DNA from 2 places in the Paenibacillus sp. WG02 genome. Region 1 is predicted to be linked to the other one. Evidence: a T-box and tRNA genes for the amino acid it is inferred to sense, from the RefSeq annotation. Region 1 holds a T-box; the other holds one or more tRNA genes.
What was found. The T-box of region 1 lies ahead of ACBP55_RS24515 (arginine--tRNA ligase). A T-box ahead of a tRNA ligase gene usually reads a tRNA of that ligase, here a tRNA-Arg.

Region 1 (15,118 bases):
GCTCCAACAAAAATTTTAAACTGGTTCAGAGGACAAATCGCGGTAAAAATGACGAGCAGTATCTTGTTGCTGTTGCTATTTGTATGCGCAGCTTTCTCCGTCTCCGGCTATTTGACCAGCAAAAGTTTAACAACGAAGCTTGAAGATCAATTCGTTCAAAGATTAACGACAAACATTGAAAATGTTTCGAAATATTTGACCTCTATTCCCGAACATGCTGATGAAATTACTGGCAAGGATAAACCGGCCTATACCAAAATTAAACAGCAGTTTGAGCAATTTAAAAAGCAAGACTCTCTTGAGAATGTTTATGTCCTGCAGAAAGTTCAAAATAAAGATCAAATCGTCATTTTAACCGGCGTTGATGAAGATTATGGCTCCGAGTATCCCTTTACACCTGAAATGAACAACGCGATCAAAGAAAATAAACTAACGATCAGTGAGATTTACAAGGATGAATTTGGTATACATAAATCTGTCTTTGTTCCCCTCAAAAATGGTAAAGGCGAAAATGTCGGAATTGTCGGCATTGATTTGGACGCCTCGGTCGTTCCCAAGACGCAGCAAGAATTGTTATGGACAACCTTAACGATTACCTTAATCGTTATCGTACTAGGCGGCCTGATTGGCTATTTCATAAGCCGAAGTGTGACGCGACCGGTCATTCAATTGATGCGTGTAACTGAGAAGGTTGCTGCCGGAGATTTGTCTGCACAAGTCTCTATCCAGCGAGTAGATGAGATTGGTAAATTAGCAAATGCTTTTAATGAGATGCGTCAGAATTTAGATTCCCTGATCCGCCAAATATTTTCTTCCTCCAACCTCATTACTAATACCAGCGCGCAATTGTATCAGTCAGCGGACGAATCCAGCTCAAGTGCTGGGCAAGTAGCCGTTTCCATGAACAGCATGAACGAGGGCGTTGCTGAAGTTGTTTCTTCGATTACAGAGAGTACTTCATCCATCGTAGAGATCAATACAGAATTATCAGAAGTAACATCAGAAGTCAAAGAGATGCAGGAAATGGCCCATAAAGTAGGTGCGCAATCTGCTGACGGCCAGCAGCTCGTTGAGAAGACATTACATCAGATGAATGTGATTCAGAAAGAGATGAAGCATTCTCAAGAAGCGGCGCAGCAGCTAGGAAACCGCTCGAAGGAAATTGGAGAAATTATCCATATCATTACCGAAATTGCACAGCAGACGAACCTGCTGGCTCTGAATGCTTCGATTGAAGCGGCACGGGTTGGCGAGCAAGGGAAAGGCTTTGCCGTTGTAGCTGGCGAGGTGAAGAAGCTGGCTGAGCAATCGACGAAAGCCGCAAGCTCTATCACCGAGCTCGTTTCCAGTACCCAAAATGACAGCCTTCTTGTCATGGAGAGCATTGTTCAAGGAAATCAAGCAGTCGAACAAGGTCAAAGCTGGATTAACGATACATATGAAAATTTTAAAGTTATTTTTAACGGTATTTCCATTTTCACTAATCGGACTGACCGCTTGATCGAGACTTTAGAGAGAGCGGAAAGATCCTTTGAGATTATTTCTAACGCTATGCAGAAAATCTCTGGCATTACCGAGGAACAATCGGCAGGCTACGAGGAGGTGGCGGCGGCTGCTCAAGAGCAAAGTGCTTCCATTCAGGAAATTACTTCAGCGATTCGCCAATTATCAGATATGGCTGTTGTCCTGCAAAGTTCTGTTCAAAATTTTAAGATTACAGATTGACGATAATCGCATCATTTGATTACGTGCCAGCCTAGTGCTGGCTTTTTTCAGTAGATAAGAAAGTATAAGTTTTATACTTTTGCTTCGCATCTACCTTGACAAACGCGCTCGTCCCGGTGGGACGACGGAGTCGTTTATCCTTGTGTCATAAAAGCGGAATCCACCCTAGGCTAATGATCTGGTACTAGGAATAGATAGTACTTCTCAAGCTGTATATTTCTAGTACAATTAGAAGTAAGCGAGAGGAGGAATATCATCATGAAATCCAAATTTGTTACGATTCAACTAGGCTATGTATTGGGAGCTAGTGCTCTACTAACCGCCATTGCATATTTTTTTGCTACGAATTGGGAGAAATTAAACCGCTGGGAGAAATTCATTCCTGTCTTTGTGCTTATCATGGGTTTTTACGGCTTATCTGTATGGCTTTCTCGTCAAAATGGCAGGCAGTTTCTAAGTAAACTCAGCCTATTTGCGAGTTGTATTTCCTTCGGTATAGGTGTTGGACTCATTGGTCAAACCTACAATTCTCATGCTGACAATTACAGCTTGTTCGCCGTATGGTTCATTCCGGCATTTTTACTTGCCCTATTAACCAGGTGGCAGCCATATTATATACTAGCCTACATGTTAGGTCATCTCGCTTATGGGATTTATTTCTTTGGGCGTTGGGGAGTGAGTTCAGATGCGGAAGTCATCCAAATTGTCATCTGGGCTCGGAATCGCCATTGCGAATGGCATTTTGTATGTTTTGACTGAGAGGGGCCGGTTGTACTCGCCATTTCTCAAATGGATTTCTTTTCAAGTTGGGATAGCCGTTTTAATTGTGACTTCCAATTCGCAAGTGTACGAGAAGTACGGTGTGTTTATGAATTTGCCTCTCATCCTCGTACTAGCGGCAGCTGTTTACTATACTCACAAGACAAGGAACAAAGCTTATCTTTTATTTGCCGGACTGTGGGTATCGATTACGGTGACAGTCAAATATATCGAGCTTATTATCCAGCATTATAACGAGTTCTTTTTCATTGCCAGCTTGTTGTTTATTATCGTGTTCATCTTTGCGAATGTGAAGTTCATGAACTTTATTCGCTCTTGGAATCCTTCCTCCAAGCAGTTGGAATCGGAAAATAGCTCAGATCTAGAAGCTTCGGATCAAGTGAAGCCGGATGGAGATTTTACGAAATGGGTCGTTCGTGTCCTCACGGTTTCGGTCATCATAATTGGTTCGCTTCTGGGCAGCTTGACGATCATTGGGATTGTTACTGTTGTACTAGGATTTAATAAACCGGAGAATGTACTAATTGGCTTTGGTATTGTAACTGTTATAGCGATGATCATAGCCAAAAAACTAAATCCCTTAGTGCGTTACACAATTCTAATTAGTGGATTGCTCCTTGGCGCAGGAGCGGCTGTTTTTAAGGAGAATGTTCCTATTCTATTGGTTTTCCTAGTGCTTACGGTTGCTGCTTTCATCTATATGGCTGGGTTGGTACATCGTATATTCTTTTTTCTCGCGGCTGTCATTATTGCTTCTTTCGTACTTTTCAATTGGACCGATAGCGGTATTATTGTTCTTAGCATACTTAGTGGCTTACTATTCGTTATATTTGTCAGTTGTCAGGTCATAGCAAATGTTGGAGTCAGACAGCCTATTCTTTACAGCAGTTTTCCTTCTCTTCTGCTAACTTTATTTATCCTAACCTTTATGGCGGATTCAGCTTGGTATTATATAGTCAATGTGCTGTACTTTATCGTCGTTGTTCTCGCTTTGGTCATAAGTAAACAATTGCATATCAGATGGATTTATGCTTGGTCAATGGGCTTTTGGATTGCTTTCCTGGTATACAAATATTACGATCTGGCCTGGAAGCTTCTGCACAAATCGATTAGCTTCGCTGTCATCGGGATTTTGATACTTGCATTTACGGTTTGGTATGAAAAAAGACATCGTTTGGAAGCGATTGAACCAAATGAGGTTCACTCAAATTACGCAATGAACCGCTGGATTATTGCTCTGCTAGTTCTGCTGCAAGTTATGGCTATGTCCTTACAAATTGGTAAAAGTGAGTGGCTGCTCGCTCATGGACAGCTAATTAAGCTGCAGCTTGAACCGATTGATCCACGTTCTCTTATTCAGGGTGATTATGTGCGGTTACGCTATAAGATAGCTGAGCCTCCATTATTTGAAGATAACAATCATGTTCTAGATTCTAAGGGGAAAATTACAGTCGTTCTTGCTCCGAACATGGCGACAGGTGTTTATGAATATCGCCGCGTGTATACAAAAGGGGAAGCTCTTGCTCCTGGAGAGGTTCGCTTGAATGGAAACAAAATCGGCTATGAGGGCATTGAATACGGGATTGAGACTTATTTCATTCCGGAAGGAACAGGTCGTGAATATGAACGTGATGCCAAATTTGCGGAAGTGAAAGTTTCTGCTGGCGGCGATGCGATTCTTGTGCGCTTATTGTTACAACCAAGTATTGTTCAATAAAGATTAATGTGGTAAAATAACCCGATCTTTGCTTAAAAGAAAGGGGTATCTGTTCTCATGTGGCTCATATTTTCAGTACTTGCGGCTGCCAGCTTCGGGCTGCGAGGCATTCTATATCATTGGACCAGCCAGCAATCGTTGAATCGGAATGTGCTGCTCTGCGGCACATTTTTTATGGGGGCGCTCGTCAGTATCGGATGCGCCCTTATTTCTCAGCAGCAGTGGACAGTGTCTGCTCTGATTGGTGTTCAAATGGGATTGTTCTCCTTTGGAGCCAATGCCAGTATGTTCAAAGGCTTTGCGGTAGGTAAAGCCTCGTTAGTAGCCATCCTCACCGGTTTACCGTCGGTTGTTGTGGTCTTCGTCGCATTTCTGCTTTGGGATGAGCGGCTCAATTTATGGCAGTTCTTTGCCTTCCTTGTGATTGTAGTAGGCATCTTATTCGTTCGTTACTCGAATGATATCACCTTAAAGAATCTGCAAGGAGCCGGATGGGGAGTGCTTGCTTTGTTTCTTTTTGCCGGGAATGATTTATCTAGCAAATGGACAACCATCGTTTCTGCGCCATTGTTTCCAACACTATTTTTTATGTTTGCAACAGGGACATGCTGTTTTGGATTATGGTGGTTGAAGGACAGGGCAAAGGATAAAGGCAAGGAAGCTGCGCCAGCCAGTTGGACAGAACGAAGAACGTTCCTGTTTGGGATGGTCGTCGGGATTACCAATGTCATTGGTATGATCTTCATTATTCATGCGTTCGCTCTAGGGAAAACGGGGTTAGTTTCTGCAGTCGTTGCACTAAATGTATTGATCGTCTTATTGTATACACGTTTTGTTTTGAGGGACAAATTCTCAATAATGGAACAATCCGGCCTAGCTTTAGCGTTCATTGGCATTATGATGATGAAATTAGTTGCATCTTGACAATACATTATTATTGCTGTAATATTCAGTAAATTCGTAATTTCATAAGAAACATTGGTGAACAGGACAGTAATTCTTGTCGGACAGTCGCAGCGAGCCGGAGCAGGTGGGAACCGGTACGAATGTCAAGAGTGAAGCGGGCCTGGGAAATGGTCTTCCGAAAGTTCAACGTAGGGAGATCCGGCATAAGCCGTTATCGTTGGAGTGGTTAAACCTGTGGTTTAACACTTAGAGTGGTACCGCGGGAATGAACAGCTCTCGTCTCTTATTGTAGAGACGGGGGCTTTTTTGCGTTTTCCCATAACTAACATGCTTAGCTTTGCATCATCCATTTAGGAGGAATATTCCATGATTCAGCAGCTTCTAACAAATGAAATCGAATATCATGTAGGTGTTTTATTTCAAGAGTGCGGAATAGAACAGCCTGCGACTTTGAAGATCTTGACAGAGCACCCAGCTCACGCAGAGCATGGTGATTACAGTACGAATGTGGCTATGCTACTAGCAAAAATAATTCGTAAGGCTCCTTTGCAAATCGCGCAGGAGCTTCAGCAACGCATAGAAAAAAGCGGCTCTGTTCAAGGCTTATTCGCTAAAGTGGCTGCGGTGCCGCCGGGATTTCTGAACTTTTATATAAATTGGGACACCTGGTCATCTGGTCATTATGGAGCTGCAAAAGGGCTTGTTGACGAAAGAAACAAAACAAAAATTTTGATCGAGCATACGTCAATCAACCCTAATAAAGCTGCTCATGTTGGCCATTTGAGAAATTCCTGTATTGGTGATTCCTTATCTCGCATGCTGTCGCAAGCTGGGTATCAGGTAGAAGTGCATAACTATATAGATGATCTGGGGAATCAACTGGCGGATACAGTGGTGGGCATTCTGCATACACAATCAGAAGAGATTTTTCATCGATTTGGCGACTTTTGTTGGGAGACCTACGCGAAGGTGAATCAAGCTTACAAAGTGGAGCCGGAGCTTGTTGAGCAGCGTTTAACAGTACTTCATGCGCTAGAGAGCGGGCATTCCAATCTTGCTTGGATGGGGGCATTGGTGGCGGAAAGGATTGTACGCGAGCAGTTGGAAGAAATGAAGCAATTCGGCATTCACTACGATGTGCTGGTTTGGGAAAGTAGCATTGTAAGAGCGGGATTCTGGGATTCAACCTTCGAGCTGCTGAGCCAAACAGATATGTTTCATAAGGTGACGGATGGGAAATTGGCAGGCTGCTGGGTGCTGAAGAATCTAGAAGAAGGGGCTGTTACAGCTGGGGAAAGCACGGATTATCAAGGGGATAAAGTGCTCGTTCGTTCCAATGGTATTTTAACGTACACAGCGAAGGATATTGCCTATCATTTATGGAAATTCGGAGTGCTGCCGAATGATTTTGTATATAAAAAATGGGAGGATGGACTATGGTCTACCGCTTCCCAAGGGAGGAAGAAATCGATCGGGCAAGCGGATATCGTCATTAATGTCATTGATTATCGTCAACAATACCCTCAGGAGATGGTTAAGCTAGCTCTTGAAGTGCTGGGTTATGAACAGCAGGCGAGTCAGCTTAAGCACGTGAGCTACGGGGTAGTTTCCTTGAGTCCAGATACTGCTTCAGGCCTGGGTATTGATATTTCGGATGGCAAAAGCTCTTATGCGATGTCTGGGCGTCAAGGGATTGGGATTAAAGTCGCTGACCTACTTGATCACATGGAGAGAGTCATTGACGCAAAACGCTCAAGAAAAGCGGGGATCTCCAGCAGAGCGATAGCCGCGGCTGCGATCCGTTATTATTTGCTGAAATATCAGCTGCAAACGGAAGTTGTTTTTGATTTGGAGCATGCGACAGAAATAACAGGGAACACGGGCGTTTACTTGCTTTATGCGTACTCAAGAGCAAACAGTATTTTGGACAAAGCAAAGAAAAATACTCGTCATCCAAGGATAGAGGCAAAGTTCGATGGGACTCTTTTGGAAGATCAGGAATACCTCCTTCTGAGGCACGTCGCCTACTGGCCAGAAACACTGGAAACTGCCACTAAGCAATTGGCTCCGAACGTACTTTGCCATTTTGCTTTCGAGCTAGCTTCGCTTTTTAACCATTTTTACAGCGTTTGTCCGGTCTTAAAAGGCAGTGAAGAAAGCATCGCCCATCGCCTTTGGATTACGCAAACGTATAAAGACACCATGCATCAAGTACTGGAAGTGCTGGGTATGCCGACGCCCAAACGGTTGTAACCGGAAAACCGATCTCATGCTTCGGAAGTCGGGGTTGTTCGCATTCGTCCTTAAAAATGCAACATAAGCTTTCTGATCTTGATCAAATGCGGTACAATAAGAATATTCGTGCCAATTTGAATGATTCAGGAGGCTTTAACCACAATGACAGAAAAAGATATCGATACACAAGCTCCAGTAGATAACGAACAAGAACAAGATCAAGAACGCGAACAAGCCCAAATCATTATGACTTGGTTTCAGCACATTCAAGAAGTAATGAAAGAACAATTTCCTGAATATGAAGTAGATGGACAAATCGGCAATAATCCGACTTATGGTCCAATGTTTGCTTTCACACTTAAAAATGATGAAAAGTCCACATCCTGCGGATTTTTCTTGAATGAAATTATGAGAAACTTCCAAACGAATCCGAATGCAGGGCTATGGCTATCGTCCTTCTTCGTAGATTTGCTGAGAAGCCCAGAAAATCATCCGCTGCCGAATCCTCCACAATCGGAAGATGAAGCCAAAGAACTGCTGGATAAACATATTGTTCCTTATTGCGCGGCTACTGTGCGGGAAGAATTCCCTGATCAAAAGATCTATGTTGACTTGGAGCTTCATGAGGAGCATGGCCCAGTTCTTGAGGCTGGCTTCGTAGCTGTTGAAGACGGCAATAATACGTGTGCGCTTCCACTGCAATATTTAATGACGTTATATTTATTGAATCGTGACCCGGCCGAGCCTTTAATTCAAGCAATGTATCGGTTGTATGAAGAAAATAATTTAGGTCAATAAGGTTGAGAAGAGAACAGCCGGGAGGGTTTCCTCCTGGCTGTTTGATTTTATGGGCTTATAGAGGAATAGTCTACCTGTTTACAGGGGGTTCTCCGTGTTTGCAACGAGAGAAGTTGTACAACGTACAACAATTTTCTTAGTTTCTTCTCGCAGAGCTGGAACTGTTGTAGTTTGTGCAACAATTTGGTCGATTTTCTCTCAAATGCGCTGATTTTAGGCGAAAATGTTGTACTTTTTACAACAATCGCCTAGAAAGAGGCTAATTTGTTTGATTTATGTTGTACAACGTACAACAATGCTCCTTTAAACGTTCGGATGTTATGCAGTATGTCAGAGAGTAAGTGTAAGTATTGAAGAAGAAGTAGGGGTTGGAATAGGAATAGGAATCTCTTAGCCTCCAAGAAACACGTTAAAAGTTTACTTCCTACAAACGGAGATACTCCTCATAGCTGCTAATAATCGGAAGTGAAGAGAAGGATCCAAACTTCACATATTTCATCGCATGCGACGTATTAAAAAGCACAACGGAATCGCTCGGGCGCAGCCATCCGCTGTCGCAGAGGGCGAGCAGACCTGCCCAGGTTGCCGAGCCTTCGGGGGACGCGGAAATGCCCTGCGAGCCCAAAGTGCGAGTCGCCTCGGCAATTTGGCTCTTGGAGATGGCGATGGCTGTGCCGCCGCTTTGTTTCACAATCGACAGGATAAGCGCCAAGTCTGGCGGATTCGGTACGCGCATGCCTGTCGGACTTGCTTCTACTCCAGCAGGCAAGGAACTAGCAGTTTGGCTGTTTGCTGTACCATCGACGATGGGCTGACATCCCTCTTCCTGCACGCAGACGAATCTTGGCATGGGACCGTCAATCCAGCGTAGTGCTTTGAGCTCCTGGTAAGCTTTCCACATGCCGATAATACCGGAGCCGCCGCCGGTGGGATAGATGATGACATCGGGGAATGTCCAACCGAGTTGTTCAGCGAGTTCAAGTCCCATAGTTTTCTTGCCTTCTACACGTCCTGGCTCCTTCAGAGTGCCGACGTTTACCCAGCCCTGATCTTTTTTACCAGCTTCAATGATTGCTGCTGCATCATGAATGAAGCCATCGACGAGGAAGGTGGCTGCTCCATATAACGGACATTCGTCCACGATTAATGGCGGGCAATCCATAGGGATAAAGACGGAAGCCTCGATACCAGCACGTCCAGTATAGGCAGCTAATGCCCCCGCGGCATTTCCATTTGATGGTACGGCCGCTTTCGTCGCTCCCGCTTCCTTGAGCAAGGAAACGGCGACGGAGAAGCCTCTCGATTTGAAGCTCCCTGTAGGGTTCTGCTCTTCTCTCTTGATCCATAGGCGTTTAATAGGAAGCTTCTTCTCCCATTCCTGCATGCGCAGAAGTGGCGTCCAGCCTTCGCCTAATGTGATGATACAATCAGGGTTACTCACTGGAAGCAATTCTTTATATCTCCACATTGATGGGTAGCGTATTTGTAAAGCTTCTTTCGTTAACGTTCTAGCTATGTGCTCCAAGTCGTAATCGACCAATAAAGTGCCACCGCAGTCACATTTCATTTCTTGATAGCGGAAAGGGAGCCTTGCAGAACATCGTGAGCAATAAAGCCCCAATCGGTTCATCTCCGGGCCTCCTCCAAGTTTTCGACAGGAAAACTAACGTAGTTGTAATTTGAGTCTTGCAATAGCAAACTCTTATTTAGACTATTATCAAGAGGAGAAGAAGGAAACGGCTTGTGTCTTTTGATTTTATTTATTTTCGTTTTATTTTTGGTTTATTTTAGGAGTACTTCTCGGTATATTTCTCCCTATATTTCTCCCTATATTTCTCCCTATATTTCTCCGTCAATTTCTTAGTTAATTATCATTGTTAATTAACTCTTTTTATTGGTTTGCTTTTGTGAAATGACTTCATCTTCTGGAACATCGACTTATCCTTCAACTTCAAAAATAGCTCAAGCATCGGAGCGAAATTAACCTCAATAATCCACACATTTCCTTCTTTATCCAAAGCCATATCAATCCCCATCGTACGCACCCAAGAATAATAAGGACTTAATTGCTGAGCTGCTTTTAGAGCAACTTTATCAAGCTGTGAATGGAGGTCGGCAGCCCGCATCTTTTTGAGCTCCGAGTTTTTGAGAGCATAATCCAAGGATACGACCTTACCGCTGCTCAGGCGAATATTCGTCACGATAAAGCCCTTTCCGGCTACTTTGGCCAGTTTACCAGTTACTTCCCAAGGAGAATCCAAACGGCGCTGCACCATCACTCTGAGATCAAAAGGGCGGTCATTCACCGTGGCAAGCGGAATCCGCCGCTGAATAATGTTGTTATTGAGCGCCTTCTTTTTGATATAGGCGTTTAATTGGTTATATTGTGTAAAGCTTTTCTTCGTAGCGCCATCCTGAACCACATAGGTGGAAGAATCCATCTTTTTGATCCGAATGACACCATTTCCCCCATAGCTCCCAGTTGGTTTAATGATGATTTCACCGTATTTTTTTATCATTCGCCAGAATGAGCTTTCTCGCAACCATGCTGTTTCAGGAAGATTCACACTAAGTTTAGACGATTTCCGCAGCAGCTTATATTTGGTCCATTTGCTTGTGTTTAGCTTACTCATTGGATTTCGCTTCTTGTTTGAGAATAACTAGATCATGTTCTTCAACTCGGAGCAGTTGGTTGCGTTCATCTACGAAAACCACTTGAGGTTTGAGGTTGTTAATTTCAGTTTCATTCATAAGTCCCATACTAAGAATAATAACGAGGTCGCCTGGAGCAAAAAGGTGGGCGGGAGGGCCATTCAAACCGATCTTGCCGCAGCCTTCCGGCGCAGGGATCGCGTATGTTTTCCACCGGGTGGCGTTACGAAGACTTGTCACTTGAACCATTTCATAGGGTAAAATGTTCGCTTTGCGCATCAATAAACCATCTATAGTAATGCTTCCCACGTAATCCAAATCGGCTTCCGTTACCGTCGCACGGTGGATCTTCCCTTTACACATTAGTCGCAGCATATTGCAGTAGCTCCTTTATCATCACATTGGGTATTCCTCACAAAGTATGCCTAAGGTCGGTCAACTGGTGTAGGCTAAAGCCTATTTTGAGCGAAAAATGGGTAAATGCCCCGTTGATTTATGGCTGTGATATACTATTAAAATGGATATATATAAACTTGGATAGATGGGAGTGAAAAGTACTGCAGCCTATTCTGGTTATTGAAAATCTACATAAGAAGCATCCGAATGAAGGCCTGACGCCTTTAATGGAGCAAATAAGTGCGAACGTCATGCCCAAAGATCGAATTGCAATTCTAGGTCCTTCCGGCCAAGGGAAGAGTACACTGCTTCGGATCTTGTCCACCTTAGAAAGCATGGATGGCGGAAGCTTATCCTTGCATGGACAACAGGTTGCGAGCTGGGGACCAAGTGAATGGCGGAAGAAAGTCTGTTATGTCCCCCAACAGCCGGTTATGCTGCCTACTACGGTCGAAGACAACCTGGCTTTGGTGAGTAAACTGCATCAGCGTAATTTCGATAAATCATTGGCGCTAAGCTTGATGGAGCAGGTTGGGCTTGGAGACCTGAGCTGGTCTCAGAAGGCGGCTGATTTATCTGGAGGACAGAAGCAGCGGGTTCAATTAGTCCGGTCAATGCTGCTGGGAGCGGATATCCTCTTACTTGATGAAGTAACTTCTGCACTGGATGCACACAGCAAGCAAGCAGTTGAAGATACCCTGATGAATTGGCTTGAAGAGCGGGAAGCTGGGCTTATATGGGTAACGCATGAGATGGAGCAAGCCAAGAGGGTAGGCAATCGGTTCTGGTATTTGAATCGCGGATTATTAGTTGAAACTGTACCGGAAGACTCGTTGGAATGGACGGATATGCCCTCAGTCGAAGGGGGGATGGATTAGACGTGTCTACGCTAGCGTTAGGCTTTACATTGACCTTTGTCATGATTACAGTTGCCTTATCTAAATGGCAGAAGCTTGGGCTTGAGAAGGACATTGCTGTGGGAACCATTCGTGGAGCCTTGCAGCTGTTGTTCATTGGTTATGTGCTTCACTTTATTTTTCAGACGGAGCATTGGGGACTTATCTTTATGATCATTGCTGTTATGATTGTGGTTGCTACACACAATGCGGGCAAACGTGGAGAAGGGTTAAAGGGGATATATTGGAGAATAGCTGCTGCGATTGCTGTAACGGAAACGATTACAATGTCACTCATGCTCAGTTTACAAATTATCAAGCCAACTAGCCAGTTCATTATCCCGATTAGCGGGATGACCATTGGTAGTTCAATGATTGTTTGTGGCTTGTTTTTGAATCAAATGAATCGTGAGGTGCAATCGTCGCGCGGAGAAATTGAAGCGCTGCTAGCTCTCGGATCCTCGGTTAGACAGGCGATTCAGCAAGCACTGCAGCGCTCCGTGAAGGCCAGCATGATTCCGACGATAGACGGAATGAAAACAGTTGGACTCGTACAGCTGCCTGGAATGATGACGGGGATGATTATCGCAGGAGCAAATCCTGTGGAAGCCGTTCGATATCAAATGTTGATTTTGTTTGCATTCACAGCAGCAGCGGCAATTACAAGTATCATATTAAGCATGCTTAGTTATAAATTGTGGTTTACTCGGGAAATGACATTGAAATAAAGCAGCGGATATTTCCCGGGGAACCGCACAAAACGACATGATATGTGATCAGCAAGAAGCGTCCGATTGGTTTACTCGGACGCTTCTTCGTTATGGATGAACGGTTGCTGTGCTTCATCCTATTAATTTAAGGCCGCTAATTAATACCAGACTTGCAATAATCGTGCGCAGAATAGCGGTCGGTGCCTTGGTGGATAGCATGCTTCCGATAACGACGCCGGGAATAGAACCGATGAGAAGATTGAGGACGAGTGTATAATTCACATTCCCCATACTTGCGTGCAGAATGCCTGCTGTCGTCGCAAGGAAAAAAGCGTGAGCGATGTCTGTTCCTACAAGTTGAGCGGGATTCATGCGGAAAAAGTAAAGCATGACAATAGCGTACAGGGAGCCAGATCCTATGGACGTAAGCCCTACAACAAAACCCAGTACAGCACCAATTGTAATGGTTAGTCCTCGTTTCTCCTCCAAAGATTGGAGCTGCCAGCGATTTTCTTTGATCTTGTGGCCGAAGAAAACTTTAAACAAGGTAGCAAAAGCTACCAGAATCAAGACATAACCAAGTGCATGCTTAATAATAATTTCCTGGTTATGAAAGAACGAATTGAATAATTTCAAAAAAACAACGGCTGCGATAACACCTGGAATACTACCCATAGCGAGCATTTTAACCAGCTTGAAATCAATCGTTTTCTGCCGCCAATGCTGAATCGTGCCAAAAAGCTTTGTAATCGAATTATAAAAAAGGTCTGTTCCCACGGCAATTGAAGGATGAATACCAATCAGGATCAAAATAGGGGTTAGCAGCGAAGCTCCGCCAACACCAGTTAATCCGACCATAAAACCTACGAATACGCCCATAAATAATACACTTAAAGTCATGTTGTCATGTCCCCAATCGAATTACCCACTAACCTTATTGGATTAATTTTATTATATAGAAAAGCATTATGTAAAGAGGAATTTTTTGATTTGCTTTTTTAATTGACTTCATCATACTCTGAACATGCTATTCATCCATTCTGGAATCAGTTACAATATGTGGATGTGAATAAAGTCAGCAATTAGGAGGGAACATCCATGAGAAATCGAACAACGGTTATGGTGAGTATTGTTTTGGCGGTATTAGTCTCGTCGATCGATACCACGATTGCGAATACCACAATGCCGATTATTGTGAACGAAATTGGCGGCAATGACCTGTACGCATGGGCATTTACCTCATATATGGTTCTTTCTACCGTATTAGCTCCATTAGCAGGCAGATTATCTGACCTATTTGGGCGGAAACGGATCTTTGCAGCAGGCATATTGTTGTTTCTTTTCGGATCTGTGCTTTGCGGTCTATCCCAGAGCATGCTGCAGTTGATCCTGTTCAGAGCGATTCAAGGTATTGGCGCAGGAGTGATGATGCCTTTTCCTGCCATCATAGCGGGAGATATTTATCCAGTGGAGGAGCGAGGTAAAGTTCAAGCGTATTTCACAGGGATGTGGGGGTTATCTGCGATATTAGCGCCTTTATTAGGAACGTTCTTCGTGACCTACCTGAGCTGGCGGTGGATTTTTTTCGTGAATATACCGGTATGTATCGTTGCACTTCTTGCCTTGCAGCCGTATAAGGAAGTGTATCAACCGAAGAAAGCAGTGGTCGATTATGGTGGGGCTATTTTGTTTGCCTGCGGAATATCCTTTTTGCTGCTTACTACTGCAGTTGAGCATTATAGCTACATATATGGAGCGTTAGGGGGCATATTCATGATGGCATTCTTTTTATATGAGAGAAAGCATCCTGCGCCGATCGTTCCGTTAAATCTGCTGCGGAATCGTCCGGTGGCGATTATGATTGCAAGCTCGTTTCTCAGCTGCGCGGCGCTCTTTGGGACTTCCAGCTTCGTTCCTCTCTTCTTGCAAAATCAAGGCTACTCGTTGTTTGTCAGCGGAATTGCGCTTTTGAGTACATCGATTGGGTGGATGGCCGTTGCTGTACCATGCGGAAAATGGGTGGTTCGCTATGGATATAAACGTCTTTTAATCATAGGAAATGTGATACTCGTCATTACAGCGGCTTTGTTTTATTTTATACACAAGGGTTCTTCTTTCTGGTACACGTTTAGCGCACTAATGATGCTTGGTCTTGCTTATGGATTAATCTTCACAATAACAACAATCGGTTCACAGCAGCTGGTAGAAGCGCATCAGAAGGGCATTTCCACCTCGCTGCAGCTCTTTGCACGGAATATCGGGACAGCGGTCAGCGTAACGATTATGGGGGCAATCCTTACTAA
Region 2 (15,118 bases), 4.0 Mb from region 1:
ACAACAATCGGCTTAAAAGATGAGCCTGGCTGTCTCTTTAACTGCGTTGCACGACTGAACCCACGGAAGACGCCTTCTCCTCGTCCTCCAGCTAGGGCACGAATCCCGCCAGTTCGCTGATCTACAATGGCAGCGCCGCTTTGAATGAGCTGATCTGGTTTGCTTTCCGGAAATAGACTCTCGTCTTTAAAAACATCCGCAACAGCATTCTGCACCAAGGGGTCTAGCTCCGTCGTGATTCGCAAGCCCCCCGTCAGCAGCTGTTCTTCTGTAAAACCATACTCATGAACAGCTTCATTAATGACTGCATCAACATAAGCCGGATAGCGTCCCTTCAAGTCGTTGCCTTTATCGGACTTAACGACACCAAGCGGTGAAGATTTGGCTTTCTCGTAGTCCTGCTCAGTGATTTTACCTTCATCACGCATCAATACAAGCACAGTATTCCTTCGCTCGAGTGCCTGACCTTCATCCTGGAAAGGGGAGTACCGGCTAGGAGCCTTAGGAAGAGCGGCAAGAACGGCTGCCTCAGGCAAGGTTAGATCCTTCACATTTTTATTAAAATACGTTCTAGCCGCCCCCTGTACCCCCCAGCTGCCTTCCCCGAAATAAATGCTGTTTAAGTACAACTCCAGAATTTCATTTTTACTGTAGGTTGTATCTATTTTTATCGCATATGCGGCTTCTCTGAGCTTTCGGCCCAGTGTTTTGTCTGCATTGAGAAACAGATTACGAGCCAGCTGCTGCGTGATCGTACTGGCTCCTTCCGAATAGCTGCCTCGCAGCACATCACGAGCGACTGCACGGAAGATTGATCTCATATCGATACCCGTGTGCTCATAGAATCTCTTATCTTCCACAGCCACAACCGCATCCGTTAACACCTTCGGCAATTGTGAAAACTGGACAGGCTCAATTTTTGAAGCTGATAGCTGCGAAGCCGGTTTACCGTATTTGTCCAGCACAAGTGTTGCCTCTGGCAGCGGCTGGTTTAACTTCGATACATCAAGCCCACGAATGTAGGAATAGCATGCAACGAATACGATCACACATCCAGTTAGCACAATACCGCTGCAAATTTGCCAAAACCTTTTCTTCTTCCAAAATGATTTAAACATCTTACCTTCCTCCTTACGTACGCTTATATATATTCGCAGGATTCTTTCAGTTAGCGACGCACGAGGGAAAGGAACCCTTACCCATAAACGACGTAAAAAAGCCCTCCAGTACATTAACAACTGAAGGGCCCATCATTTAAAATATATGATTTGTTAAGCGATTGAGGTCGGCGCTCCGAAAATACTGGTGTATCCGCTGATACTGCTCAGGATACGCTCCGCTTCCTCATCGTTCATGGAACCATATCGTTCCACGGCATCGACGATTTTAGGAAACAAATGGATGTCTCCTGCGCTTGCGAATCCGCTCACACCAGGGAACGACAACACAAAATGCACACAAGCATCAATAATCTGCTGTTGGTCAAAAGGTTCATACCAGGTCGAGTAAGAACGCTTCTCCCCTTCCGCCCATGGTGCCTTAGCGATCGCTTTGATGACCCTTACAGCCGTATTTTGCTTATTCGCTTCCTCCATGAGTGCATCGAAAGCTTCCCGATACTCCGGCAAACTATACATATAATAATTGAGAGGCAGGAGCACGGTTGCGAAAGGAAATCTATGTAACGCTTCCAAATGTACCGTTGGTGCATCATGCCCATGTCCAGTTATCCCAATCTCCTTAACAATACCTTCAGCTTGCGCTTCAAGGGCTGCCTCCAGTGAACCGCCCTTACCCGTGCAGCGGTCTAACTCCTCCAAAGAGCCTACCGCATGCAGTTGAAGTAAATCTACAGAATCAACCCGCATCCGTTCCAGAGAGCGATAAATTTCTTCTTTCGCTTCCTTCTTCGTTCTTTGCCCTGTTTTCGTAGCTAGGAAAATATCCTTGCGAATTTGACTGATCATAGGACCCATACGTACTTCGGCATCCCCATAACTGGCAGCGGTATCAAAATGGTTAACCCCATGCTGCAAGGCAAAAGAAATGGATGCATCGGCTTCCTCTTGCGTCACATTTCCGAGACTTGCTGCACCAAACATAACGACTGAGCTTTCGTAATTCAAACGACCTATGGTTCGTTTCAACATGAATGAAGTGCTCCTTCCTTAATGTTCTTACTCTTCCTCACCATAACATGTACGAGGCCAAAAATACAGGCTTCACCCAACCATGATGCAAAAAAAAAGCTTTTGGATACAAGCATCCAAAAACTTTTTACTCATCCCTCAAAGTATGTCCCTTAATACGTTGCCCCCTGCAAGAACTTAACTCGTTCACCCATTGGCGGAATTTCGTTGCCATCCACAATAACTTCAACAACCACAGGACCTCCATGAGAAAGCCACTCTTGCACGTGCTCTCCTTGTAGTTGATCCAGCGATCTAACCTCGGCATGACGCAAGCCAAGCGATTGGGCAACACCCGCAATACTAACTCTCTCTTGCGAGAAGTCCTCCAGACACCTTTTGTATTGCAGCATGTGTCCATGATAGACCATCCCGAGACGGGCATTGTTAATGACGACAAATAGGATCGGAAGATTATATTCCTTAGCAGTTAGCACTTCGAGACCATGCATGAAGAAACAGCCATCGCCTGTAATACAGATCGTCGGTCGCGTCGGTTCCGCCAATTGAGCTCCTAATGAGCCTCCGATTCCAGAGCCCATGCCTCCGAAATTGATATCAATATCGAACTCTTGTCCGCTCTCGATCAATATGTTTTGGATCGAATAGGTCATGAATTCACCGATATCTAGGAAGAATCGAGCATTCTTCGGTGCTGTTGCACTGAGACGACGGATCGCCGATAACGTATTCCATTTCTCTTCGCCTTGTTCGGAAACTGCCGCTGCTTCGCCTAGCCCTTGGAATACCTCGCTTGCATACGATTTATCTTGTCCATCAGTCGAAAGCTGCTCTAACAATTCAGCAATGACAAGCTTTATTTCACCAAGTACAGGATACTGGGTTTCGTAGCACTTACCTAATTCATTTTGATCGTAATCGATGTGAATGAGCTCTCTACCCGCAACCAATCGCGGTTCCCAGTTGCTTGTTGCTAGCTCGCCTAAGCTTGAACCGATGATCAGCAGTACCTCATGATCATTACTGTTCAAATAATCACTCGCTTTGATATTCGCTGATAAGCCATAAATCCCTAAGGAAAGCGGGTGATTTTCGGGAAAGGCTCCCTTACCGCGTGGTGTGGTTGCCACTTTCCACGCAAGTGTTTCAGCCAACTGTACGATGCTGTCAGAGGATGCCTTAGCGCCATTACCCAACAAAATCGCACCACGTAGACCAGCTGCTTGGATCCGCTCAGCAGCCGCCTGAGCTGCTGCCAAATCCATTGTAGGCTGCTGCACTGGAGGTAACGCTGGAAGCTCTCTTACGCCTATATCCGTCATTTGGATATCAATAGGAATCGCCAAATGCACAGGACCTGGCACGCCGCTAATCGCCGTGTGATAGGCCTCTGCCAGAATCTCCGGCAGTTGATTAGGGTCAAGAACCGTACGGCTCATCTTCGTAATCGATGCAAAGATCGGCTCCGCATACAGCTCTTGCGCGCCCCCCTTGCCCATTTTGCCTGATGGTACAGAGCCAGTAATGAATATGACAGGAAGCTTCTGCTTCCAAGCATTCGCAGCCGGAGTCACGAGGTTCGTCGCTCCCGGTCCGCTTGATGCCACGCAAATCGATGGAAGACCGGTAATTCTTGTATAAGCACCTGCCATGTAACCGGAGCTGTTCTCATGCTTAGCTACAATCGGCTCAAGCTCAGGAATGTCCAAAAGGGCGTCATAGATCGCATTGATTGAGCCTGCTGGAATACCGAACACATAGCGCACACCTTGCTGCACTAAAAATCTCAATCCTACTTCAATCGCCCGCATATTGGTTACTCCCTTCCTTTAGGTAAAGTAAATTTGAATACCGAACCTTGACCTTCCGTGCTCTCAAACCAAATCCGACCGCCATGCAGTTCGATCAGCTGTTTTGAAATCGCAAGACCTAGGCCTGTCCCGTTAATTTGATTATTGGCTTGATAAAATTTCGTGAAAATATTTTTCTGCTTCTCATAAGGGATGCCAATGCCACTATCATGGACTTCAACCGTAAGAACCGTTTCTTCGAAAATCGTTTTAATTGTTATCACACCCATAGGAGGTGTAAATTTAATCGCATTGGAAAGTAAATTCAATAGAATTTGCAGAATGCGTTGTTTATCAACGCTTACAACCGTATCCGTTTCGGCGTCTGACTCAACAACCAGAATCAGCTTCTTCTTATTGATCAGAGACTGTACGATAGTAACAGATTCCTTGATGATTTCTTTGAAATCAGCTTCCGTATACACCAATTCAAATTTACCGTTTTCCATTTTAGCAAAATCCAGCAATTCATTCACTTGATCCAGCAAACGCTCGATCGACTTGGACGCAATATCCAGTAAGTCCTTCTGCGAATCGTTGAGACCACCGAGAATCCCTTTGCTAAGGATATCTACGGACCCTTTAACCGCAGTAATTGGCGTACGCAGCTCATGCGAAAGTGTCGCGATGAAATCACTTTTCAACTCATTTAGATGCTCTAGCTCTCGTACTAGACCCTCTAACTTGAAGTTAGCGTGCTGCAGCTCTATGGAACGCTCATTGACGGAGTGATCCAATGTTTCCGTATGCTGGGCATTCGAAAGCGCGGTTGCTGTAGCATCAGAAATCGATTGGCAGAATTCTAATATGCTCGCTTCATACTTCCTCGGTTTCCCGATTGAAGGAATCGCCACGACACCATAAACGGAGCCTTTGGCAACGAGCGGAAACACCATAATACTCCGAATATCAAAAGAGACGAACGCTTTATGATTAGGCCGCGGATCCGCATAGACATCCTCGATTGCCGCTGATTTCTTCTGAGTAATGACTTCATACAAAAGGCGGTCATTTTCAATCGTTAACTTGACTTCTCTATGCTTAACCTTCCATTCGTCAACCGTTACATTCTCAGAAGACAATTGGTAGGGTTCAATCGTATGCTCTTTTTCATTATATAGATGAATCCCGATATCCTTAGACCCACTAGCTTTACGCATGTAATAGAAAAAAGTGTTCAGAACATCTTTGACCGACAATGACTCCGACAAAGCCTTCGTCGCGTCGAGAAGAAGCTGCTGCTTCTCCATCAGAAGCTGCCGTTGTTCGAACATACGGATATTGCGAATCGCTACACTAGCCATGTTAACAAAAGCTTCCGTAACTTCCATCTGCTCTTGGGTAATATTCATCGGCTTTCCGAAATCGTGAACGAAGACAAGCCCAAACACGTCATTTTCAACAATGACGGGAATGCCGAGGATTGATTTAATTTTTAACAATTGTCTCTTGGACTGATCCAATCTTAGATCAACACTCGTATCCGAGATATAGTCGCTAGCTTGATTGCGTAAAATATCCCTAACAAACTCATCTTCTCTAGGATCAATGAGCAGCTCAGTAATATCCACAGGCAATTTATTGCCTTTATATCCTTGAAAAGTGCCATCCGGCTGTTTCAAGAAAAAACCAACAAGATCTGCTTGCGTAATCTCTCCTGCTATCGCGTCAACGAAGACTTGCAGGATTTCTGACATTTCAAACTGAGAATTAATGACCTTCGTCATTTGAAATAACTTTTGAAAACTTTTCAATTCCATGACCATGCCCCACCCATTCCCCTTTTTATTAGCGAATCTTTATTTGATGTCTTCCATTGTTCTTTGCCCCAAGAAGTGCAGAATCAGCTTGCATAATGATTTGATCAAACGAGGTAGGGTCGAAATTATTCGTCAACCCAATGCTCACTGAAAATTCCTGTGATTTATGCGGTGCCAGGCTAACCTTCAAACCGTCCACAGCCTTAATAATGCTGTCTGCAATTTCGACACAGTTCACTTCATTTTGGAGTAGGACCAAGTACTCATCCCCGCCATACCGAAAGGCTAAATCATGCTCGCAAGAAATTTTCGACGATATGATCGTTGCCACTTCTCTCAAGACTTGATCCCCAACCAAATGACCATAGTTATCATTAATGTCCTTAAAATAATCCATATCGACCATCATAGCGGCTTGAAATTTCTTGGTTCCCTCTTTAATCATCCGAATGGTAATGTCCAAGTACGCTCGATTATATAAACCAGTTAGTGCGTCCACATACACCAATTTGGCTAATTGTTTATTGTCTTTCTTCAGGTTCTTAACCTTCGCTTTTTGGTGGAGCGCAATTTCAACCTTTCGTTCCAACACATCCAGATCGAATGGCTTGGTCAAATAATCAATGGCTCCTAATCGTAGTCCTTGCAAAATGTCTTCCTTTTGCGCATTTGCTGACAAGAAAATAATCGGAATATCAAAGTCGCTTTCGGCTGTTAATTGTTTGCATATTTCAAATCCAGTCACTTCAGGCATCATTACATCAAGTAAAATAAGATCAGGTGCCGTCTCTTTGACCATCGAGAAAGCCTCTTTACCATCCTCAACCGTGATGATTTCATAATGTAACGAATTTAAAAATATACGGAGTATATTTAAATTATGGGGTTCGTCATCGACGATAAGAATGCGACATTTCATTAATCTATCCCAGCTTTCATTCCTAAAATAGTTGCCTGTTGATAAGTTATTATCCATTCATTTGCATCTGCTCATCGATGATACTTAAGAAAATTCGCACCAATTCCTCATCAAACTGCTTGCCTGCGTGAATAAGAAGTTGTTCCCTGACTTCATGCACGTGCAGCGAATCTCGGTAAACTCTCGTAGAAGTCATTGCATCAAATGCATCTGCAATACTTACAATGCGTACAAGCAAGGGAATCTCTTCACCCTGCAGATTGTCTGGATATCCTCTCCCATCCATGCGTTCATGATGCCATTTTACAATTGGCAGAAGGTGCTCAACATCCGGCAAATCTTTTAACAGCTCATAGCCGATTACAGGATGCTGGCGAATGACGCTAAATTCTTCATCCGATAACCGCCCAGGTTTCATTAGAATATGATCGGGAATTGCTATTTTACCAATGTCATGCAAAAGAGCCCCTAACTTCAGTCGTTCCAGTTCAGTCTCGCTTACACCCGCTTTCGCTCCAAGCAAAGTAGAGTAGAAAGCAACATTATAACAATGATCAACCGTAAAGCTATCTTTAACCCTCAACGTATTAAAAAGATTCTCGTAGGCTTTCTGTTTCAGTACTTGTCTCCGGAATTGAATCTTTTTTATCAATTGCTCCATATGCAATTTAATGAGGTTGCACAGATGCAATTGATCCTCCGTAAGTTGAATATCAGAAGGAAATGAAAACATTAATGCCCCGTATGAAGGACCATGTTTTATATGAAAACCGTATATACACTCGTATTTACTCATGATAAGATATTTTTTTATATGTCCTTCTGCCTTATGTACAGACAAACGTATACCATCTGGATTTTGGAAAAAAAACTGCGTTTGGAGCACAATTTGTTGTAACTGTTCCATGACTGCGGTACTAATATTAACCGAATAAGATGCTGGGGTGCTCTGATGTTTCTCGTCTATAAGAAAGAGAGAGATATGCTCGCAGCCAATTGTTTTCTTGGCGATATCACTCAATTGTCCAATCGATTCGAAGATGGAATCAGAATTTATCACATTTTTAAAAAACAATGAATTCTGCATAGATGTACCTCTTATTCTTCTCAAGTAAACTTCCCCAACTATATAAGTAGTACTAGTTCTTCTTAATAAGGAGATTCTCCTCTATTATAAATAATATTTTCCATTATTTTAATATTTTTTTACTCCAATCGTAATAAAATTGCTCGCTTTTTGTTAATTTCTTGGATTTTTCTCTCGATTCCTGTCAGATCACTTGCGAAGTTTTCCTGCAAAAAAAGGAAAAAGGCCAGTCTATTTCTATGAAATAGGCTGACCTTACATAGTCATAAAGTTCTAGTTAGCTGACATAATCGGCTTAATGAGTGATAACAAGACCTGTGTGTCCTCTTTACTAATTTGGGAGAAGGGGTTGGACGGATTGCTGAGAGTTAGTAGAATCTGCTTGATGTCGATTGCTGTAATTCCTGTGAAGTAATTTTGTTTAAGCGCATTTTGTACCTGATAAGAAGAATAATTGTCTTGAATATAGACCGGTGTGCCATAAGGTGACAAGTGATTATTATAGTCCATTGTAAAGATGGATATAAAATTTGCTCCTTGCGGAATCGTTAGAGACGTAGGGATAGATAACCTCCATGGTGCCCCTTTTGTTACATGGCCTATTTCAACGGAACTCACATTATACCCTGTAAAATAAGCATAATAAGCCTTTATGTTCGTCTCATCGTTATCCTGATTCCAAGTGATATGTCCACGGATACTACGGTAGTGCTCGTCCCAATCTGTAAATTGAATCGTTGGGGGAAGCGGATAATAGGCAGGTATGTCATTCTCTTTGCCATTGTCTAGAACAGAGTATATCGCAATCTGAGTTGCGCCATTCGGGATTGTGATAGGCTCATTAATATTTAAACCGTTGTAATTCATTATATTATTGTTTTCTATACGAGGTTCCAAGGCAGTACCGATCAATTGTAATTTCGTTCCATATGCATCGCTAAAATAAATCGTTTGACCAGCTAGTTGAAGGAGTATATTACTGTTTGATGATACTTCCCATCTTAGCCAACCACCTATTTTCCCTGCTTGCGGGTAATACAGTTGCCCTTCGGAAATTCTCGGAACAGGTAAATTCGATGTTGTAGAGACAGATGTTAAGGGATCTGATAAACGATTATCATATATGGATACAATGGGCCAACTTCCAGGTTCTTCTCCAATGCTGTTATTTACGACTACGCCGATTTCTGCGACATCTGTTGGCAGCGTTGGCAAAGTAAACTGATAAGCTTTATCCGCCCTCTTTTCGACAACACCCAAATGATGGTATATATTTGATGCATTCTTTGTACGATAGTATACACGGTACCCTGTAACTTGAGATTCATTCATAGAACCAGTCCAATTCAGCACTCCATCAATAATTCCGCCGACCGGATTGGTATCTTTGAAGAGTAATTGACCAGGCGCATACATGGACGATTTCCATATTGGACTTGTTACTTGAGCCAAGACAGAGGATTCCGACTTCAACTCCAAACCTATTCTTGTCGCTCCCACTGGGATGGATTTCCCAACTGGCAACGTATAAATATTAGCTTGAGGATTAATACCAGAGTAAACATTACTAATTACCGTGTTATTGCTATCAAAGAAATTAATATTTATTTGGCTATCCGTTGGGATTGTACCGTATGTGCTCCAATAGACAGTCCCTTTAATTTGATCTAAAGAAGAGTATTCAAAGGGGTCGAAATAAAAATAATTCGTTATTCCAACTTGACCGTTGTTATGACCCAACGTCACGTCATGCTGGTAGTTACTACTAACTTGACCGCCGATATACGTATCATCGAAATATCCAGGAGCTGAGACGTAGATGTTATAATTTGCGACTGATAAATTTTCTAGTTTGCCATGACCGTTTCCGTCTAGCTGAATTCGTAATGGAAACGGTAAATTCGGAGAGGTAACAAGAACCTTAGCTGAGCTAATTGGTTGTGACTCTGTATTTTTTATGTTGACTTCAATAGAAGCATCTGAAATACCTGTGACACCCGGCAAAACCGCAGCAGAGACCTTATCAAGATTAGGTAACGTTAGCAACAATACGATTGTAATAATCAAAGCTGCAATCCATTTTGGATGACTTACTTTCATCTAACTCTCCCCTTAAACCAATAATCTGTTCATATTTCATTCGACATGATCTGACATTATCCTCTATTTGTATAGGTAAAAATAACCTCTTTCTCAGTTAATGAACAAATGAGAAAGAGGTTTTCATTTGGGTATATTCAATAAACTCAATTCCTCGAAAGTGAGTCTTGATCGCCTTCATCCACACTGAAAATGTCATCTTCACTTCCTTAACGGTATCCACTGTCATTCAAAATGCCGCTCCCAGCAGAGCTCCGCCAACAAAAAAAGCATAATCTAGCAGTGAACTCACTACTAGATTATGCTTTACTATGATCGGGATGACACGATTTGAACATGCGACCCCCTGCTCCCAAAGCAGGTGCTCTACCAAGCTGAGCTACATCCCGAAACTACTATGAATTTCTAAAAAAAATGGCGCGCCCTGAGAGATTCGAACTCCCGACCTTTTGATTCGTAGTCAAATACTCTATCCAGCTGAGCTAAGGGCGCTTAATAAAATGGAGCGGAAGACGGGGATCGAACCCGCGACCCTCGCCTTGGCAAGGCGATGCTCTACCGCTGAGCCACTTCCGCATAGGGATCCCCAAGGCGTATAGTACGACTTGGGGATGATTGATGCGCGTAGAGGGACTTGAACCCCCACGGTCACCCGCTAGATCCTAAGTCTAGTGCGTCTGCCAATTCCGCCATACGCGCATGCTGTAAATAAGGCTATATGAGAGACTTTGGTCTACGACCAAAGATCCATATATATGGTGAGTCATGTAGGATTCGAACCTACGACACCCTGATTAAAAGTCAGGTGCTCTACCAACTGAGCTAATGACTCGCATCATTGGTTGCGGGGGCAGGATTTGAACCTGCGGCCTTCGGGTTATGAGCCCGACGAGCTACCGGGCTGCTCCACCCCGCGTCATAGTTAGATGTGATCCCTACATTATTGCTAATACCCTTGCGGGTACTGCTTGGCAACGTTCTACTCTCCCAGAACCCTGCGGTTCAAGTACCATCGACGCTGGAGGGCTTAACGGTCGTGTTCGAGATGGGAACGCGTGGGTCCCCTCCGCCATCATCACCAAACAGTCAAAGCGTGGTTTGCGCCTTGAAAACTAGATACGAAACTTGCGTAAAGGTTTGAATTGCTTAGGTTTTCTGGGCCCCAATCAAGTATTCGGAATTCGCTACTAAGCTTATCTTCACTTGGTTGGGAATTGGTTAAGCCCTCGACCGATTAGTATTCGTCAGCTGCATACATTGCTGCACTTCCACCTCGAACCTATCAACCTCGTCGTCTACAAGGGGTCTTACATACTGGGAAATCTCATCTTGAGGGGGGCTTCGCGCTTAGATGCTTTCAGCGCTTATCCCCTCCGTACATAGCTACCCAGCGATGCCTCTGGCGAGACAACTGGTACACCAGCGGTACGTCCATCCCGGTCCTCTCGTACTAAGGACAGCTCCTCTCAAATTTCCTACGCCCGCGACAGATAGGGACCGAACTGTCTCACGACGTTCTGAACCCAGCTCGCGTACCGCTTTAATGGGCGAACAGCCCAACCCTTGGGACCTACTTCAGCCCCAGGATGCGATGAGCCGACATCGAGGTGCCAAACCTCCCCGTCGATGTGGACTCTTGGGGGAGATAAGCCTGTTATCCCCAGGGTAGCTTTTATCCGTTGAGCGATGGCCCTTCCATTCGGTACCACCGGATCACTAAGTCCGACTTTCGTCCCTGCTCGACTTGTAGGTCTCGCAGTCAAGCTCCCTTATGCCTTTGCACTCTGCGAATGATTTCCAACCATTCTGAGGGAACCTTTAAACGCCTCCGTTACATTTTAGGAGGCGACCGCCCCAGTCAAACTGCCCACCTGACACTGTCCCCATACCGGATCACGGTACCAGGTTAGAACTCCGATACGATCAGGGTGGTATCCCAACGGCGCCTCCACCCAAGCTGGCGCTCAGGTTTCAAAGGCTCCCACCTATCCTGTACAGATCGTACCAAAGTCCAATATCAAGCTGCAGTAAAGCTCCATGGGGTCTTTCCGTCTTGTCGCGGGTAACCTGCATCTTCACAGGTATTAAAATTTCACCGGATCTCTCGTTGAGACAGCGCCCAAGTCGTTACGCCATTCGTGCGGGTCAGAATTTACCTGACAAGGAATTTCGCTACCTTAGGACCGTTATAGTTACGGCCGCCGTTTACTGGGGCTTCAATTCATAGCTTCGGGTTGCCCCTAACCACTCCTCTTAACCTTCCAGCACCGGGCAGGCGTCAGCCCGTATACTTCGCCTTGCGGCTTCGCACAGACCTGTGTTTTTGCTAAACAGTCGCTTGGGCCTTTTCACTGCGGCCCCCTCGGGCTATTCACCCTACCGAGGCACCCCTTCTCCCGAAGTTACGGGGTCATTTTGCCGAGTTCCTTAACGAGAGTTCTTCCGCGCGCCTTAGAATTCTCTTCTCACCCACCTGTGTCGGTTTGCGGTACGGGCACCTTCGCCTGGCTAGAAGCTTTTCTTGGCAGTGTGAACTCATGACCTTCGGTACTTAAAGTTTCCCTCCCCATCACAGCCCAGCCTTACGATGTGCGGATTTGCCTACACATCAGCCTCACTGCTTGGACGAGCATCCATCAGCTCGCGTCACTATCCTTCTGCGTCACTCCATCGCTCATAACGGCTACGGTGGTACAGGAATTTCCACCTGTTGTCCATCGACTACGCCTTTCGGCCTCGCCTTAGGTCCCGACTTACCCTGAGCGGACGAGCCTTCCTCAGGAACCCTTAGGTTTTCGGCGGATCAGATTCTCACTGATCTTTTCGTTACTTATACCGGCATTCTCACTTGTATGCGCTCCACCTGTCCTTACGGTCAGAATTCAACGTACATACAACGCTCCCCTACCCATGCACATAGTGCAAGCCATAGCTTCGGTGACGTGTTTAGCCCCGTTACATTTTCGGCGCAGAGTCACTCGACCAGTGAGCTATTACGCACTCTTTCAATGGTGGCTGCTTCTAAGCCAACATCCTGGTTGTCTGTGCAACTCCACATCCTTTCCCACTTAACACACACTTGGGGACCTTAGCTGATGGTCTGGGCTGTTTCCCTTTTGACAATGGATCTTAGCACTCACTGTCTGACTCCCGGATTTAAGTTTGTGGCATTCAGAGTTTGACTGGACTTGGTAACCCTTGGCGGGCCCCGCACCCAATCAGTGCTTTACCTCCACAACTCAACATCCGAGGCTAGCCCTAAAGCTATTTCGGGGAGAACCAGCTATCTCCGAGTTCGATTGGAATTTCTCCGCTACCCCCACCTCATCCCCGCATTTTTCAACATGCGTGGGTTCGGGCCTCCAGTGAGTGTTACCTCACCTTCACCCTGGACAGGGGTAGATCACACGGTTTCGGGTCTACGTCCACGTACTAAAGCGCCCTATTCAGACTCGCTTTCGCTGCGGCTCCGTCTTTTCAACTTAACCTCGCACGGGAACGTAACTCGCCGGTTCATTCTACAAAAGGCACGCCATCACACATATAGAGTGCTCTGACTTTTTGTAAGCACACGGTTTCAGGTTCTTTTTCACTCCGCTTCCGCGGTGCTTTTCACCTTTCCCTCACGGTACTGCTTCACTATCGGTCACTAGGGAGTATTTAGCCTTGGCAGATGGTCCTGCCGGATTCCGACGGGGTTTCACGTGACCCGCCGTACTCAGGATACCTCTAGGGGATTCGTTCGATTTTGGCTACAGGGCTTTTACCTTCTATGCCGAACCTTTCCAGATCACTTCGCCTACCGAACTAACCCCATATCGAGGTCCTACAACCCCAAGGAGCAAGCTCCTTGGTTTGGGCTATTCCGCTTTCGCTCGCCGCTACTGACGGAATCACTTTTGTTTTCTTTTCCTCCAGGTACTTAGATGTTTCAGTTCCCTGGGTATGCCTCTACTAAAGCTATGTATTCACTTTAGAGTAACTGCGCATTACCACAGCTGGGTTCCCCCATTCGGACATCCCCGGATCAAAGCCTGCTTACGGCTCCCCGAGGCATTTCGTCGTTCGCCACGTCCTTCTTCGGCTCCTAGTGCCTAGGCATCCTCCGTGTGCTCTTTCTAGCTTAACCTAGAAAAACATTTAAAGAATTTTGCAAGATTCGTTAGAATCAAGCAACCTAAGTTCTTACTTTACGTTTGTTTCGTTATCTAGTTTTCAAGGAACAAGTAGTTGAAGGTAAATTCATCCTTCAAAACTGAACACGAGTGAGTAAGCGATTTTGTATCCGAAGATACTTGACTGGGTCTATCAGACCCGAGTCTCCATAGAAAGGAGGTGATCCAGCCGCACCTTCCGATACGGCTACCTTGTTACGACTTCACCCCAATCATCTACCCCACCTTCGGCGGCTGGCTCCCTTGCGGGTTACCCCACCGACTTCGGGTGTTGTAAACTCTCGTGGTGTGACGGGCGGTGTGTACAAGACCCGGGAACGTATTCACCGCGGCATGCTGATCCGCGATTACTAGCAATTCCGACTTCATGCAGGCGAGTTGCAGCCTGCAATCCGAACTGAGATCGGCTTATAAGGATTGGCTCCACCTCGCGGCTTCGCTTCCCGTTGTACCGACCATTGTAGTACGTGTGTAGCCCAGGTCATAAGGGGCATGATGATTTGACGTCATCCCCACCTTCCTCCGGTTTGTCACCGGCAGTCATCTTAGAGTGCCCACCCAAAGTGCTGGCAACTAAGATCAAGGGTTGCGCTCGTTGCGGGACTTAACCCAACATCTCACGACACGAGCTGACGACAACCATGCACCACCTGTCTTGGGTGCTCCGAAGAGGGGCACTATCTCTAGTGCTTACACCCAGATGTCAAGACCTGGTAAGGTTCTTCGCGTTGCTTCGAATTAAACCACATACTCCACTGCTTGTGCGGGTCCCCGTCAATTCCTTTGAGTTTCACTCTTGCGAGCGTACTCCCCAGGCGGCATACTTACTGTGTTAACTTCGGCACCGAGGAATCGAATCCCCAACACCTAGTATGCATCGTTTACGGCGTGGACTACCAGGGTATCTAATCCTGTTTGCTCCCCACGCTTTCGCGCCTCAGCGTCAGTTATAGGCCAGAAAGTCGCCTTCGCCACTGGTGTTCCTCCACATCTCTACGCATTTCACCGCTACACGTGGAATTCCACTTTCCTCTCCTACACTCAAGTCAACCAGTTTTGGATGCGAACCGGGGTTGA

Region 2: it encodes a tRNA-Arg, which carries the amino acid that the T-box ahead of ACBP55_RS24515 (arginine--tRNA ligase) is inferred to sense. The anticodon was not compared.

What each region holds. Positions count from the first base shown of each region.
Region 1 covers NZ_AP036016.1:5,328,268-5,343,385, reverse strand. The annotation lists gene ACBP55_RS24535 (methyl-accepting chemotaxis protein) at 1-1,725, shown strand, start outside; gene ACBP55_RS24530 (DUF2157 domain-containing protein) at 1,984-2,484, shown strand; gene ACBP55_RS24525 (GDYXXLXY domain-containing protein) at 2,411-4,222, shown strand; gene ACBP55_RS24520 (EamA family transporter) at 4,280-5,146, shown strand; T-box leader at 5,195-5,415, shown strand; gene ACBP55_RS24515 (arginine--tRNA ligase) at 5,495-7,381, shown strand; gene ACBP55_RS24510 (hypothetical protein) at 7,526-8,161, shown strand; gene ACBP55_RS24505 (threonine synthase) at 8,586-9,791, opposite strand; gene ACBP55_RS24500 (YheC/YheD family protein) at 10,039-10,794, opposite strand; gene panD (aspartate 1-decarboxylase) at 10,787-11,188, opposite strand; gene ACBP55_RS24490 (ABC transporter ATP-binding protein) at 11,437-12,087, shown strand; gene ACBP55_RS24485 (ABC transporter permease) at 12,090-12,833, shown strand; gene ACBP55_RS24480 (sulfite exporter TauE/SafE family protein) at 12,948-13,715, opposite strand; gene ACBP55_RS24475 (MDR family MFS transporter) at 13,914-15,118, shown strand, end outside.
Region 2 covers NZ_AP036016.1:893,311-908,428, reverse strand. The annotation lists gene ACBP55_RS04205 (transglycosylase domain-containing protein) at 1-1,118, opposite strand, end outside; gene ACBP55_RS04200 (aldo/keto reductase) at 1,272-2,150, opposite strand; gene ACBP55_RS04195 (thiamine pyrophosphate-binding protein) at 2,303-3,961, opposite strand; gene ACBP55_RS04190 (GAF domain-containing sensor histidine kinase) at 3,967-5,760, opposite strand; gene ACBP55_RS04185 (GGDEF domain-containing response regulator) at 5,789-6,736, opposite strand; gene ACBP55_RS04180 (HD-GYP domain-containing protein) at 6,729-7,766, opposite strand; gene ACBP55_RS04175 (carboxypeptidase-like regulatory domain-containing protein) at 8,040-9,866, opposite strand; tRNA gene ACBP55_RS04170 (tRNA-Pro) at 10,182-10,255, opposite strand; tRNA gene ACBP55_RS04165 (tRNA-Arg) at 10,282-10,358, opposite strand; tRNA gene ACBP55_RS04160 (tRNA-Gly) at 10,368-10,442, opposite strand; tRNA gene ACBP55_RS04155 (tRNA-Leu) at 10,486-10,565, opposite strand; tRNA gene ACBP55_RS04150 (tRNA-Lys) at 10,623-10,698, opposite strand; tRNA gene ACBP55_RS04145 (tRNA-Met) at 10,706-10,782, opposite strand; rRNA gene rrf (5S ribosomal RNA) at 10,833-10,949, opposite strand; rRNA gene ACBP55_RS04135 (23S ribosomal RNA) at 11,081-13,995, opposite strand; rRNA gene ACBP55_RS04130 (16S ribosomal RNA) at 14,195-15,118, opposite strand, start outside.